One region of the Geobacillus sp. FJAT-46040 genome, then DNA from elsewhere that is predicted to be linked to it. Evidence: a T-box and tRNA genes for the amino acid it is inferred to sense, from the RefSeq annotation. Region 1 holds a T-box; the other holds one or more tRNA genes.
The links. The T-box of region 1 lies ahead of pheS (phenylalanine--tRNA ligase subunit alpha). A T-box ahead of a tRNA ligase gene usually reads a tRNA of that ligase, here a tRNA-Phe.
Positions count from the first base shown of each region.

Region 2: it has a tRNA-Phe gene. The T-box ahead of pheS (phenylalanine--tRNA ligase subunit alpha) is inferred to sense a tRNA for this amino acid. The anticodon was not compared.

Region 1 is NZ_NISS01000001.1:326,947-334,299, forward strand. It holds gene CD000_RS01745 (M42 family metallopeptidase) at 1-947, shown strand, start outside; gene sspI (small acid-soluble spore protein SspI) at 976-1,185, opposite strand; gene CD000_RS01755 (HI0074 family nucleotidyltransferase substrate-binding subunit) at 1,313-2,056, shown strand; gene msrA (peptide-methionine (S)-S-oxide reductase MsrA) at 2,185-2,709, shown strand; gene CD000_RS01770 (TrmH family RNA methyltransferase) at 2,706-3,461, shown strand; gene CD000_RS01775 (hypothetical protein) at 3,502-3,852, shown strand; T-box leader at 3,908-4,143, shown strand; gene pheS (phenylalanine--tRNA ligase subunit alpha) at 4,243-5,277, shown strand; gene pheT (phenylalanine--tRNA ligase subunit beta) at 5,299-7,353, shown strand, end outside.
Region 2 is NZ_NISS01000001.1:131,735-139,087, forward strand. It holds rRNA gene CD000_RS00735 (23S ribosomal RNA) at 1-2,069, shown strand, start outside; tRNA gene CD000_RS00745 (tRNA-Asn) at 2,559-2,633, shown strand; tRNA gene CD000_RS00750 (tRNA-Ser) at 2,638-2,728, shown strand; tRNA gene CD000_RS00755 (tRNA-Glu) at 2,743-2,814, shown strand; tRNA gene CD000_RS00760 (tRNA-Val) at 2,824-2,899, shown strand; tRNA gene CD000_RS00765 (tRNA-Met) at 3,046-3,122, shown strand; tRNA gene CD000_RS00770 (tRNA-Asp) at 3,128-3,203, shown strand; tRNA gene CD000_RS00775 (tRNA-Phe) at 3,376-3,451, shown strand; tRNA gene CD000_RS00780 (tRNA-Thr) at 3,622-3,697, shown strand; tRNA gene CD000_RS00785 (tRNA-Tyr) at 3,704-3,788, shown strand; tRNA gene CD000_RS00790 (tRNA-Trp) at 3,798-3,871, shown strand; tRNA gene CD000_RS00795 (tRNA-His) at 3,889-3,961, shown strand; tRNA gene CD000_RS00800 (tRNA-Gln) at 3,977-4,051, shown strand; tRNA gene CD000_RS00805 (tRNA-Gly) at 4,057-4,128, shown strand; tRNA gene CD000_RS00810 (tRNA-Cys) at 4,138-4,211, shown strand; tRNA gene CD000_RS00815 (tRNA-Leu) at 4,274-4,358, shown strand; gene CD000_RS00825 (ISLre2-like element ISGsp3 family transposase) at 4,856-6,223, shown strand; gene CD000_RS00830 (ABC transporter ATP-binding protein) at 6,498-7,353, shown strand, end outside.

The sequences.
Region 1 (7,353 bases):
GCAGCTTGATTGCCAAAAAAGAAGGGAAATCGGGCGGGCCGAAAGTGATGATCGCCGGCCATTTGGATGAAGTCGGCTTTATGGTGACGCAAATCGACGACAAAGGATTCATCCGCTTCCAAACGCTTGGCGGATGGTGGAGCCAAGTGATGCTCGCCCAGCGCGTGACGATCGTGACGAAAAAAGGCGACATCACCGGCGTCATCGGTTCGAAGCCGCCGCACATTCTGCCGCCGGAGGCGCGCAAAAAACCGGTGGAAATCAAAGATATGTTCATCGACATCGGCGCGACAAGCCGCGAGGAAGCGATGGAGTGGGGCGTCCGCCCGGGCGATATGATCGTGCCGTATTTTGAATTTACGGTATTGAACAATGAAAAAATGCTGCTCGCGAAAGCATGGGACAACCGGATCGGCTGTGCGGTCGCCATCGATGTGCTCAAGCAGCTGAAAGGCGTCGACCATCCAAACACGGTATACGGCGTCGGCACGGTGCAGGAAGAAGTCGGCTTGCGCGGCGCGCGCACAGCGGCCCAGTTCATTCAGCCGGATATCGCGTTTGCTGTTGACGTCGGCATTGCCGGCGACACACCGGGCGTGTCGGAAAAAGAAGCGATGGGCAAACTCGGCGCCGGCCCGCACATCGTCTTGTACGACGCAACGATGGTGTCGCACCGCGGCTTGCGCGAATTTGTCATCGAAGTGGCGGAAGAGCTCAACATTCCGTACCATTTTGATGCCATGCCAGGCGGCGGTACGGACGCGGGAGCGATTCACTTAACCGGCATCGGCGTTCCGTCGCTCACGATTGCCATCCCGACGCGCTACATCCACTCGCACGCCGCCATTTTGCACCGTGACGACTACGAAAACACGGTCAAGCTGCTTGTTGAGGTGATCAAACGGCTTGACGCCGACAAAGTGAAACAACTGACGTTTGACGAATAAAAACACCGGCCGATTCGGCCGGTGTTCGTCATTGTTTAACCGCCTGCTCGAGTGTTGTGAGCATCATGTCTTTTTGCTGCTCATTGGCATGCGTCCAAATGGCTTCAAAGAGGACACCGAGGCCGGGCAAATATTTTTCCTCGCCTCGTTGGATCGCATCTTCGATCGTATGTTCCAGCTGCTCTTTCGAGTTGTTGGCTACGTTGTGCATAATGGCTTCCCGCAAGTTCAAATCCATTTGTCTCACCTCATTGGCCGTATTGTACACCGTTATCGTTTGCCAATGGCGGCGGATTTATACATGGAGCGGCTCTCGTATATGGTATAATAGAGGAAAAACTAGACCGAAATGAGTGATGGCGACGATGGACGAGAAACCGCTCTATGGATTGGAACGAACGGTATTTCGCCAACTGCTCCATCTATTTTCCCGTTATGCTGATGTCATTGAAAAAGTCATTTTGTTCGGCTCAAGAGCACGAGGCGATTACAAGGAAGGATCGGATATCGATTTGGCGATCCAATTTCGAAAACCGGGAGGCCCGCTGTACCTCCTGCAATCGGACTTGGATGAACTTCCGATCATTTATCCGATCGATGTTGTTGATTACAATCAAATTCACAACGAACAGCTAAAAATGAATATTGACCAAGAAGGAAAGACGATTTTTCAAACGAACGAGCACGGGAAGGTGATGGTTACAATGAGCCGGCTGATGGATCGATTTTACGATTTCGAACGGGCGCTCTCCAAACTCCGGCAAAGTGCCGCAAGAGACGCTCAAACGGATGACCTTGTTGTTGATGCGACCATTCAACGCTTTGAATTCACGTACGAACTAGCATGGAAATGGATGAAACTTTATTTGGAGCATCAGGGATACTCTGAAGTGACGAGTCCGAGGAAAACGATTCGCGAGGCGTTTCGGGAAGGGTTGATTCAAGACGGAGAGACATGGCTTCGCATGCTCGAAGACCGCAACCGGACGTCCCATACGTATGACGAAGAAACGGCGATGGACATTTACGAACGCATCCGTACACACTATATCCCGCTGTTTGACCGCTTGCTTGACGAAATGAAACAACGGCTTGACTCAGCGACATGAGCGGCCGGCGTGCGGAACGGAACGCGCTTGGCTTTGTGAAGGAACTTGGCTTTGGTCGTGAAAGATGACAACGGCGCACATTTTGTTATAATCAAATGAAGAAACTTGACGCATGAGGTGACGACACAATGGAAAAAGCGACATTCGCCGGCGGCTGCTTTTGGTGTATGGTGACGCCGTTTGAGGAGCTTGACGGCATTTACGGCATCGTCTCCGGCTATACAGGGGGACATGTGGAAAATCCGACATACGAGCAAGTGAAAACCGGCACGACCGGCCACTACGAAGCGGTGCAAATCACGTTTGACCCGGACGTCTTTCCGTATGAGCGGCTCTTGGAGCTGTATTGGTGCCAAATCGACCCGACCGATGACGGCGGCCAGTTTCACGACCGCGGGCCGCAATACCGGACGGCGATTTTTTACCATAACGAAAAACAGCGCCAGCTCGCCGAGCAGTCAAAGCGGGCGCTCGAGGAAAGCGGGCGCTTCTCCAAGCCGATCGTGACGAAAATTTTGCCGGCCACCACGTTTTATCCGGCGGAAGAGTACCATCAAAACTATCATAAGAAAAATCCGGAACATTACAAGCAAGATCGAGCCGCCTCGGGGCGTGACGAATTTATCGCCAAACATTGGGGGACGAAGCGGTGAAGCGGATCGAATCGCCGAAAAATGCGCGCGTCAAACAATGGAAAAAGCTGCTGACAAAAAAAGGGCGCGATGAGACTGGATTGTTTTTGCTTGAAGGGTTTCATCTTGTCGAAGAGGCCATAAAAAGCAACGCGCCCCTTGTCGAGCTGATCGTTGATGAGCGGACGGCCGTCCCGCCCGGCTGGAACGTCACAGGTGTCCCGGTTACGATCGTGACCGAAACGGTGATGAGGGCGATCAGCAGCACGGAGACGCCGCAAGGCATCGCCGCAGTGTGCCGGCAGCTGTCGACCGAGCTTGAAGGCGTGAAGACCGCCTTGCTTATTGACGCCGTGCAAGATCCGGGCAATCTTGGGACGATGATCCGCACCGCCGATGCCGCTGGGATCGATGCCGTCATCCTCGGCGAAGGGTGCGCCGATGTGTACAATCCGAAAGTGGTGCGGGCGACGCAAGGGTCGCTGTTTCACCTTCCGGTTGTCAAAGGCGATTTGGCGCAATGGATCGCGCGTTTCAAGGAGCAGGGCATTCCGGTGTACGGAACGGCCTTGGAGAATGCCGTCGATTACCGCACCGTTCCACAATCGTCTTCGTTCGCCTTGCTCGTCGGCAATGAAGGAAGCGGCGTCCGACCCGACCTGCTGCGCCTAACGACAGAGAACGTGTACATCCCGATTTACGGCCGCGCCGAGTCGCTGAATGTCGCCGTCGCGGCCGGAATTTTGCTTTATTCCTTGCAGGCGGTGCGGTAAAATAGAATCGAAAATCAATAGGACAAGGGAGCGGAGACAGATGGATGGCGAACTGCGGGCGTTATTGAACGCTGTGCTCGAGCGTCTTGATGTTCAAGGGGCCTACATCGAACAAATGCGCATGGATATCGTCAAGCTGCAAGGAAGCGTGAAACAACTCGAAGACAAAGTCGATCGCCTTCAAAGTGATGTGGACGCCATGAAAAAAGACATGGACGCCATGAAAAAAGACATGGATGCCATGAAAAAGGACATGTTGGGGGTCAAAAAAGATGTCGCCGCGCTCAAGGAAGGGCAAGTGCGGCAGGAAAAAATTATGGAGCGCCTTGCCATCCGCTCGATTGAACAGGAAGCGGAAATCGATGAGCTGCGCAAAGAAATTTCGGCCTGACCTTGCCTTTGCCTACTCATTTGCGTATAATGAATAGCGACAATTTCCCATACGGACAACAACGATGACGGAGAAAAGTAGCTTGCTGTCCGCCATCCAGGGAGAAAACGCCATAGACTGGGAGCGTTTTTATGGACGGCGCAAGTGAAGTTCACCTCCTGAGTTGACACCGGGACCATCCCGACGAGGGATGTAAAGGTGTTCCGGCTTTCGGCCGTTATCGCAATGAAGTGAACAGCACGCTTATGCTGTTAACAAGGGTGGTACCGCGAGCAACAACTCGTCCCTTACCGGGGCGGGTTTTTTTTATCATCTTAAACCGAGAAGCCCCCCGCTTCTACGCGTGAGCGTAAGTGGGAGGGCGTTCAACTGAAATGAGGAGGGATTGATGTGAAAGAACGGCTGTACGAGCTGAAACGCCAGGCGCTCGAACAAATCGGCCAAGCCCGCGACTTAAAAGCGCTGAACGACGTGCGCGTCGCCTATTTAGGCAAAAAGGGGCCGATCACCGAAGTGCTGCGCGGCATGGGGGCATTGCCGCCGGAAGAGCGCCCGAAAATCGGCGCGCTTGCCAATGAAGTAAGAGAGGCAATCCAACAGGCGCTGGAAGCGAAACAAGCGAAACTGGAACAGGAGGAAGTGGAGCGGAAGCTGGCTGCCGAGGCGATTGATGTGACGCTGCCGGGCCGGCCTGTTAGTCTTGGCAACCCGCATCCGCTGACGCGTGTCATTGAAGAAATTGAAGACTTGTTTATCGGCATGGGCTATACGGTCGCCGAAGGGCCGGAAGTGGAGACCGACTATTACAACTTTGAGGCGCTCAACTTGCCGAAAGGACATCCGGCCCGCGATATGCAAGATTCGTTTTACATCACGGAAGAGATTTTGCTTCGCACCCATACGTCGCCGATGCAGGCGCGGACGATGGAAAAGCACCGCGGGCGCGGTCCAGTGAAAATCATTTGCCCGGGCAAAGTGTATCGCCGCGACACCGATGATGCGACGCATTCGCACCAGTTTACGCAAATTGAAGGATTGGTTGTTGACCGGAACATCCGGATGAGCGATTTGAAAGGGACGCTGCGCGAATTTGCCCGCAAGCTGTTCGGGGAAGGGCGCGACATTCGCTTCCGACCGAGCTTTTTCCCGTTCACGGAACCATCGGTCGAAGTCGATGTGTCCTGCTTCCGCTGCGAAGGGCGGGGCTGTGGCGTCTGCAAAGGCACCGGTTGGATCGAAATTTTAGGAGCCGGCATGGTGCATCCGAACGTGCTTGAGATGGCCGGTTTTGATTCGAAAACGTACACCGGCTTTGCGTTCGGCATGGGGCCGGAGCGGATCGCGATGCTGAAGTATGGCATTGATGACATCCGCCATTTCTATCAAAACGATCTGCGTTTCTTGCGGCAATTTTTGCGTGTGTAACAGAAAAAGGAGGAGTTGGGAATGCTCGTTTCTTACCGTTGGCTAGGGGAATACGTCGATTTGACGGGCATCACCGCCAAAGAGCTCGCGGAGCGGATTACGAAAAGCGGCATTGAAGTCGAGCGGGTCGAAGCGCTTGACCGGGGAATGAAAGGAGTCGTCATCGGTCATGTGCTCGAGTGCGAGCCGCACCCGAACGCGGATAAACTGCGGAAATGCCTTGTCGACTTGGGAGAGGACGAACCCGTGCAAATCATTTGCGGCGCCCCGAACGTCGCCAAAGGGCAAAAAGTCGCCGTCGCCAAAGTCGGGGCGGTGCTGCCGGGCAATTTCAAAATCAAACGGGCGAAGCTGCGCGGGGAAGAATCGAACGGTATGATTTGTTCGCTCCAAGAGCTTGGCGTCGAAACGAAAGTCGTGCCGAAAGAATACGCGGACGGCATTTTCGTCTTTCCAAGCGACGCGCCGATCGGCGCCGATGCCATCGAGTGGCTCGGCTTGCATGACGAAGTGCTTGAACTGTCCTTGACGCCCAACCGCGCCGATTGTTTAAGCATGATCGGCGTCGCCTATGAAGTCGCCGCCATTCTCGGCCGCGATGTAAAACCGCCGGAAGCGGCGGTCAAGGAAAACAGCGAACATGTCCATGAATACATTTCCGTGCGCGTTGAGGCGCCGGAAGACAATCCGCTGTACGCCGGGCGGATTGTGAAAAACGTCCGGATCGGCCCGTCGCCTCTTTGGATGCAAGCGCGTTTGATGGCGGCCGGCATTCGCCCGCACAACAACGTCGTCGACATTACGAACTACATTTTGCTTGAGTACGGCCAGCCGCTTCATGCGTTTGACTACGACCGCCTCGGTTCGAAGGAGATTGTCGTCCGCCGTGCAAAAGCGGGCGAAACGATCATCACCCTTGATGATGTCGAGCGGAAGCTGACGGAAGAACATCTCGTCATCACCAACGGCCGCGAGCCGGTCGCCTTAGCCGGCGTGATGGGCGGGGCGAATTCGGAAGTGCGCGACGACACGACGACCGTGTTCATTGAAGCGGCGTACTTTACAAGCCCGGTCATCCGCCAAGCGGTGAAAGACCACGGGCTGCGCAGCGAGGCGAGCACCCGATTTGAAAAAGGGATCGATCCAGCGCGGACGAAAGAAGCGCTCGAGCGCGCCGCGGTGTTGATGTCGGAATACGCCGGCGGCGAGGTCGTCGGCGGCATCGTCGAAGCGAGCGTGTGGCGCCAAGACTCAGTGGTGGTGACGGTCACGCTCGAACGCATCAACGGCGTCCTCGGCACGGCAATGTCGAAAGAGGAAGTGGCCGCGATTCTTTCGAACTTGCAATTTCCGTTTACGGAAGACAACGGAACGTTCACGATCCACGTCCCGTCGCGTCGGCGCGACATTGCAATTGAAGAAGATATCATTGAAGAAGTCGCCCGTTTGTACGGCTACGACCGCCTGCCGGCGACGCTGCCGGTGGCCGAGGCGAAACCGGGCGGACTCACGCCGTACCAGGCGAAGCGCCGCCGCGTCCGCCGCTATTTGGAAGGAGCCGGCTTGTTCCAAGCGATCACGTATTCGTTGACGAGCCCGGACAAAGCGACGCGCTTTGCGCTTGAGACGGCCGAACCGATCCGCTTGGCGCTGCCGATGAGCGAAGAGCGGAGCGTTTTGCGGCAAAGCTTAATTCCGCATCTGCTTGAAGCGGCGAGCTACAACCGCGCCCGCCAAGTCGAGAACGTCGCCTTGTACGAAATCGGCTCTGTCTACTTGTCCAAAGGAGAACACGTCCAACCGGCGGAAAACGAGCGGCTTGCCGGCGTTCTCACCGGCTTATGGCACGCCCATTTGTGGCAAGGCGAGAAAAAAGCGGCTGATTTTTACGTCGCCAAAGGCGTTCTTGACGGGTTGTTCGACTTGCTTGGGCTGTCCAAGCGCATCGCGTACCGCCCGGCGAAACGCGCCGATTTGCATCCCGGACGGACGGCGGAGATTGCGCTTGACGGCAAGGTGATCGGCTTTGTCGGCCAGCTCCATCCAGCCGTGCAAAAAGAGTACGATTTAAAAGAA
Region 2 (7,353 bases), 200 kb from region 1:
TCCCCGAAATAGCTTTAGGGCTAGCCTCGGGTTTGAGAGTGTTGGAGGTAGAGCACTGATTGGGCTAGGGGCCCCAAACGGGTTACCGAACCCAGTCAAACTCCGAATGCCAACGACTTATGCCCGGGAGTCAGACTGCGAGTGATAAGATCCGTGGTCGAGAGGGGAACAGCCCAGACCGCCAGCTAAGGCCCCGAAGTGCACGTTCAGTGGAAAAGGATGTGGAGTTGCCGAGACAACCAGGATGTTGGCTTAGAAGCAGCCACCATTTAAAGAGTGCGTAATAGCTCACTGGTCGAGTGACTCTGCGCCGAAAATGTACCGGGGCTAAACGTGCCGCCGAAGCTGCGGGATGACCGTTGGTCATCGGTAGGGGAGCGTTCTAAGGGCAGAGAAGCCAGACCGGAAGGACTGGTGGAGCGCTTAGAAGTGAGAATGCCGGTATGAGTAGCGAAAACAGAGGTGAGAATCCTCTGCGCCGAAAGCCTAAGGGTTCCTGAGGAAGGTTCGTCCGCTCAGGGTTAGTCGGGACCTAAGCCGAGGCCGAAAGGCGTAGGTGATGGACAACAGGTTGAGATTCCTGTACCACCTTCTTCCCGTTTGAGCGATGGGGGGACGCAGGAGGATAGGGCGAGCAGGCGGCTGGAAGAGCCTGTCCAAGCCGTGAGGCTGATCCGCAGGCAAATCCGCGGATCATAAGGCCAAGCGGTGACGGCGACGGATTGATCCGGAAGTCCCCGATTTCACACTGCCAAGAAAAGCCTCTAGCGAGGGAAGAGGTGCCCGTACCGCAAACCGACACAGGTAGGCGAGGAGAGAATCCTAAGGCGCGCGGGAGAACTCTCGTTAAGGAACTCGGCAAAATGACCCCGTAACTTCGGGAGAAGGGGTGCTCTTTGGGGTGAAGAGCCCTGAAGAGCCGCAGTGAAAAGGCCCAAGCGACTGTTTATCAAAAACACAGGTCTCTGCGAAGCCGAAAGGCGACGTATAGGGGCTGACACCTGCCCGGTGCTGGAAGGTTAAGGGGAGCGCTTAGCGGAAGCGAAGGTGCGAACCGAAGCCCCAGTAAACGGCGGCCGTAACTATAACGGTCCTAAGGTAGCGAAATTCCTTGTCGGGTAAGTTCCGACCCGCACGAAAGGTGTAACGACTTGGGCGCTGTCTCAACGAGAGACCCGGTGAAATTATACTACCTGTGAAGATGCAGGTTACCCGCGACAGGACGGAAAGACCCCGTGGAGCTTTACTGCAGCCTGATATGGAATTTTGGTATCGCTTGTACAGGATAGGTGGGAGCCTGGGAAGCCGGAGCGCCAGCTTCGGTGGAGGCGTCGGTGGGATACCACCCTGGCGGTATTGAAATTCTAACCCGCACCCCTTAGCGGGGTGGGAGACAGTGTCAGGTGGGCAGTTTGACTGGGGCGGTCGCCTCCCAAAAGGTAACGGAGGCGCCCAAAGGTTCCCTCAGAATGGTTGGAAATCATTCGGAGAGTGCAAAGGCACAAGGGAGCTTGACTGCGAGACGGACAGGTCGAGCAGGGACGAAAGTCGGGCTTAGTGATCCGGTGGTTCCGCATGGAAGGGCCATCGCTCAACGGATAAAAGCTACCCCGGGGATAACAGGCTGATCTCCCCCAAGAGTCCACATCGACGGGGAGGTTTGGCACCTCGATGTCGGCTCATCGCATCCTGGGGCTGTAGTCGGTCCCAAGGGTTGGGCTGTTCGCCCATTAAAGCGGTACGCGAGCTGGGTTCAGAACGTCGTGAGACAGTTCGGTCCCTATCCGTCGCGGGCGGAGGAAATTTGAGAGGAGCTGTCCTTAGTACGAGAGGACCGGGATGGACGCACCGCTGGTGTACCAGTTGTCCCGCCAGGGGCACCGCTGGGTAGCTATGTGCGGACGGGATAAGCGCTGAAAGCATCTAAGCGTGAAGCCCCCCTCAAGATGAGATTTCCCACCGCGCAAAGCGGGTAAGATCCCTCGAAGATGACGAGGTCGATAGGTCCGAGGTGGAAGCGTGGCGACACGTGGAGCTGACGGATACTAATCGATCGAGGGCTTAACCTAGAAAAGTGAAAGCGCCGCGATTAGCTCTCGAAGCCAAATGTTCTTCACCCGCAGGGGTGCTTGCACCCCGAGGGGGAAGGTTATTTGGCAGAAGAGAGCTAGGCGCTGGAACTGGACAAAGAAAAGCGCAGGCGAGCGGGTCGCCGCGACGGGCAAATGTTCTTCGCCTGCAGGGATTTCCGATCCCGAAGGCGAAGGTTATTTGACCCCGAGCGGCGGCGAGCCGGAGCTGGACAATGCGAAAAGCGCAGGCGAGCGGCTTCTTCCAACGGTTATCTAGTTTTGAAGGAATGAAAAAACTCTTGACAGCTCAGCGCGAATCATTATAATAGTAAATGTCTAAAGAGATGTCATTTCGCAGTAGCTCAGTGACGAGCATTTGCATCATCGGATGAACTGCGAGTTGCCTCGACGCATCCAGCTTCTTTGAATCGGCTGGCAGAGGAAGAGGCAGGACATCTTGTTGGGAGAATTGACCGTCGTTATGATTCCGCAGTAGCTCAGTGGTAGAGCAATCGGCTGTTAACCGATTGGTCGCAGGTTCGAATCCTGCCTGCGGAGCCATCGTGGAGAGCTGTCCGAGTGGTCGAAGGAGCACGATTGGAAATCGTGTAGGCGTGAATAGCGCCTCAAGGGTTCGAATCCCTTGCTCTCCGCCATGATCCATCAGCATGGCCCGTTGGTCAAGTGGTTAAGACACCGCCCTTTCACGGCGGTAACACGGGTTCGAATCCCGTACGGGTCACTTCTTTGTGGAGGATTAGCTCAGCTGGGAGAGCACTTGCCTTACAAGCAAGGGGTCGGCGGTTCGATCCCGTCATCCTCCACCATCTTAATATAAAAGCTGACTTGCTTTCTCATCATCGCGAGTTGTCCCGACGCACCGAGCATCTTTGAATCAGCTGGCAGAGGAAGAGGCAATAAATATTTAAACCGATACTCAGTGTATGATCGAAATAAGTTCATTTTCTATCGTCGCGGGGTGGAGCAGTCCGGTAGCTCGTCGGGCTCATAACCCGAAGGTCGCAGGTTCAAATCCTGCCCCCGCAACCAAAATTGGTCCCGTAGTGTAGTGGTTAACATGCCTGCCTGTCACGCAGGAGATCGCGGGTTCGAGTCCCGTCGGGACCGCCATTGTTCCAAAATCACGAAAAATATGGTATGGCTCGGTAGCTCATTCGGTAGAGACGAGCATCCGCTTCATCGAATTCGCTTCGAGTTGCCTCGACGCATCGAGCGTCTTTGAATCAGCTGGTAGAGGAAGAGGCACAGAGCAATTCAACGAGCGAGTTAAAAAATAATATATGGCTCGGTAGCTCAGTCGGTAGAGCAAAGGACTGAAAATCCTTGTGTCGGCGGTTCGATTCCGTCCCGAGCCACCATGAAACAACTAGAATAGGTTTGCATGCCGACTTAGCTGAATTGGTAGAGACGAGCATCTACTTCATCGAATTCGCTTCGAGTTGCCTCGACGCATTCCGCTTCTTCGAATCAGTTGGTAGAGGAAGAGGCACAGAGCTCAACAATGAGCCACCTTCTTCATTCATCTTATGCCGACTTAGCTCAATTGGTAGAGCAACTGAATCGTAATCAGTAGGTTGCGGGTTCAAGTCCTGCAGTCGGCACCATTCCTTGGAGGGGTAGCGAAGTGGCTAAACGCGGCGGACTGTAAATCCGCTCCCTTTGGGTTCGGCGGTTCGAATCCGTCCCCCTCCACCATTTTAACAAAGGGGCATAGTTTAATGGTAGAACAGAGGTCTCCAAAACCTCCGGTGTGGGTTCGATTCCTACTGCCCCTGCCATTCCTATCATGATCATGGCGACTATGGCGAAGTGGTTAACGCACCAGATTGTGGCTCTGGCATGCGTGGGTTCGATTCCCACTAGTCGCCCTTCACTTACAACGTTGGGGTATAGCCAAGCGGTAAGGCAACGGACTTTGACTCCGTGATGCGTTGGTTCGAATCCAGCTACCCCAGCCACGGATGCGGAAGTAGTTCAGCGGTAGAACACCACCTTGCCAAGGTGGGGGTCGCGGGTTCGAGTCCCGTCTTCCGCTCTTGATCAAGGCGGCATAGCCAAGTGGTAAGGCAGAGGTCTGCAAAACCTTTATCCCCGGTTCGAATCCGGGTGCCGCCTCCATATCTAATGAATAAAAAAGTGTTGACAGTTGAAAGATAATTTGGTAAAATGTTGATTATCGCGCCGATGTGGCGGAATTGGCAGACGCGCACGACTCAAAATCGTGTGGGGTAGCCCCCCGTGTGGGTTCGACTCCCACCATCGGCACTGAAAAACTGATGTATCAAGGATTCCTGCAAGATGTGGGAATCCTTTTTTATTTTATCCTCATACGATTCTCCATTGAAAAATCTGATTCAGTATTCCTCATACGACTTGTCAAAGAGGTGATATTTTGGCAAGGCGTAATAATAATTTATCCCCTGATGAAATTTTTGAAATGCACACAAATTCTATACAATCTGATGCTATTGATTTTCAAATAGCGTTAGAAAAATTCCTTGAAGATTGCGAAATACGGAATTGTCGTCCTCAAACTATTCAATATTACAGAAATGAATTATCTGTATTCTAGTGTGAGTAAAATATTTGTGGGTGACATTCCGAAATGATCCCCGACGAGGGTTGCGAACTTTTGTTCGCGACGCTCGTCGGGGCCACCAAGCGAAGCGCGGTAGAAAAAAGCAAATGTCATGCAAAAAGGACTCTCTCCCTGCTATGATGGTGATTGTCAACATCAACCGAAAACAGGAGGGAGAGAGTCCATGAAACATCTTACCACAGAATGGCCCCTATTAAAAGAGTTGGAGGAGCAATTAGTCAGAACTCTTCAAAAGGTGTTCGCTGTCTTGTTGGCGGCCCTTTTGGAGGAGATTGATCAACAACTGGCGGAAGCGCGGGGCAAGCGCCGGTATCAGCTGAAAGACAAACGGCCGACCACGATCCAAACGCTGTTTGGAGAAGTGACGTTTCGACGGAACGACTACTATGATCGGCAGGCGGGGGCGTATACCTTCTTGCTGGATGCCGAACTGGGCTTTGATGGAGCGCAGTCGATCAGCCCTTGCCTCGAGGAAACGGCGGTCGAGTTGGCCGTAGAGTGCTCTTCCTACCGCAAAGCGGCCCGTACGTTGGAGTCGATCGTGGGGTATGCGGTCCTAAGCCACGAGGCGATTCGCCAACTGGTGCTGGAGGCCCCTGTCTCGCTGCACCACCCTGTTTCCCAACGGCACGGCCGAGTGCTGTTTGTGGAGGCGGATGGACTGTTCATTTCCCGCCAGGGGAAAGGGAAACGGGCGAAAGAAGAGAAAATCCTGGCGGTTCACGAGGGATGGAAACGAAACGGTTCGCAGCTCGAGCTCGTGAACCGGCGCCACTACCTCCATGAAGGGGAGGGAGACGTGTGGGAACGGTTTGAAGAGTGGCTGATGAACGAATATGCCTATGACCCGTGCCGGGACCTTTTGATCATCAACGGCGACGCGGCGTCGTGGATCACAGCCTGCCGGGAGTATTTTGGAAAGCGAGCCTGCTTTCAGCTGGATCGATTTCATGTGGCGCGGGAGCTGCGTCAGTGTCTGTCCGGCCATCCGCGTTGGCGGGAGGTGCGGAAGAAGCTGGCGAAACAAGACGAAGAGGGACTTCTGGTGGAGCTGAACAGCGCGGTCGGCACGTTGGAGGACGAAGCGAAAGAGAAGCAGATGGCTGCCATGATCCGTCGGATCGAGTCGATGCCGGGATGCATCCGGGACTATCGGGAGTGGCTGTCGGAGCAAGGGGTGGAGACGACCGGCATGCGTCCGATGGGCCACGCCGAGAGCGTGATGAGCCGGTTTGCGCATCGGGTGAAATCCCGCCGCAGCTGGAAAGACCAAGGGCTTCGGGCGTTTCTGAGGGCGATGGCAGCCCGAATCGACGGGATTTGGCGGAGAAATGGGCAGTTGGTGGAGGAAGAAGAGACCCGAACGGCAGCCTCGGCCTCAACAAAGTCCAAGCGGATCGAACAGGCCAAACGGAAGGCAGGACGGTTGTGGGCAGATGTGGTGCGTCAGAATCTACCGTGTCTGCAGCGGTCATCCGGGACGCCGATCCATCAAGCGTTGTCGGCGCTCCGGGATGGTGGTTGGGTGTAAAAAAATGGAATACAATATCATCACCTCAAGATGAGGGATGAGAGTCCGAAAGCGCTTACGATATTAATTCCTGAAAATGGTTCGCTAACTAGTGATTGACAACGCTCGTAGTGAACCGAAAAAATGTTCTCCACAAAGTCTTGACTGACTCCTAAGCAGGACAAATAATTGACCAAAAAGAAAAATGTGTGCTACAATTTTGTTTAATAAAAATGAAAAACGTTCTCAATAAAATGTTTTCCACTTGGGAATCGGCACATGTTGGAGGGGTACGATGAGCTTCATACAGCTACAACAAGTCACAAAAATATATCACCGTTCATTAAAGCCAGCTGTCGATAATATGAATCTTGAAATTGAAAAAGGAGAAATTGTTACGCTACTCGGACCGAGCGGCTGTGGCAAAACGACAACTTTGCGCATGATTGCTGGGTTTGAACAACCGACAGCCGGAATGATCCGCATCGGCGACCAAATCGTTTACGATCACCACTTTTCGTTGCCACCAGAAAGGCGCGGCGTCGGCATGGTGTTTCAAGATTATGCTCTTTTCCCTCACTTAACGATTGAAAAAAATATTATGTTCGGACTGAATAAATGGCCGGCAAAAGAGCGGAAAGAACGGGCGCAGGAAGTATTGGAACTTGTTGGCTTAGGCAATTTCGCCAATCGTTATCCTCATGAACTTTCAGGCGGTCAACAACAGCGAGTAGCTCTCGCCAGAGCTTTAGCTCCGTTTCCGAACGTCGTGCTTATGGATGAGCCTTTTAGCAGCCTCGACGCCGGTTTGCGCGAGAAAATGCGCCATGAAATAACAGCCATTTTGCGCCAAACGAATACGACAGCGATTCTCGTCACTCACGATCAAAAAGATGCTTTTGCTGTGTCTGATCGAATTGTTGTTATGAATGAGGGAATTATTCAACAAGTCGCCACTCCAAAAGAAATATACCGTTGTCCGAAAAACTGCTTTGTCGCCCAATTTGTCGGGAAAACAAATTTGTTAGATGGAACAATTTGCCCCGACTTAAAACACGTCAATACGCATATTGGTCGAGTTTGTCTACCAAGACAGCTGGAAAGACGTATGGAGAATGTGAAAGTGTCTATTCGTCCTGAAGGCTGTAGAC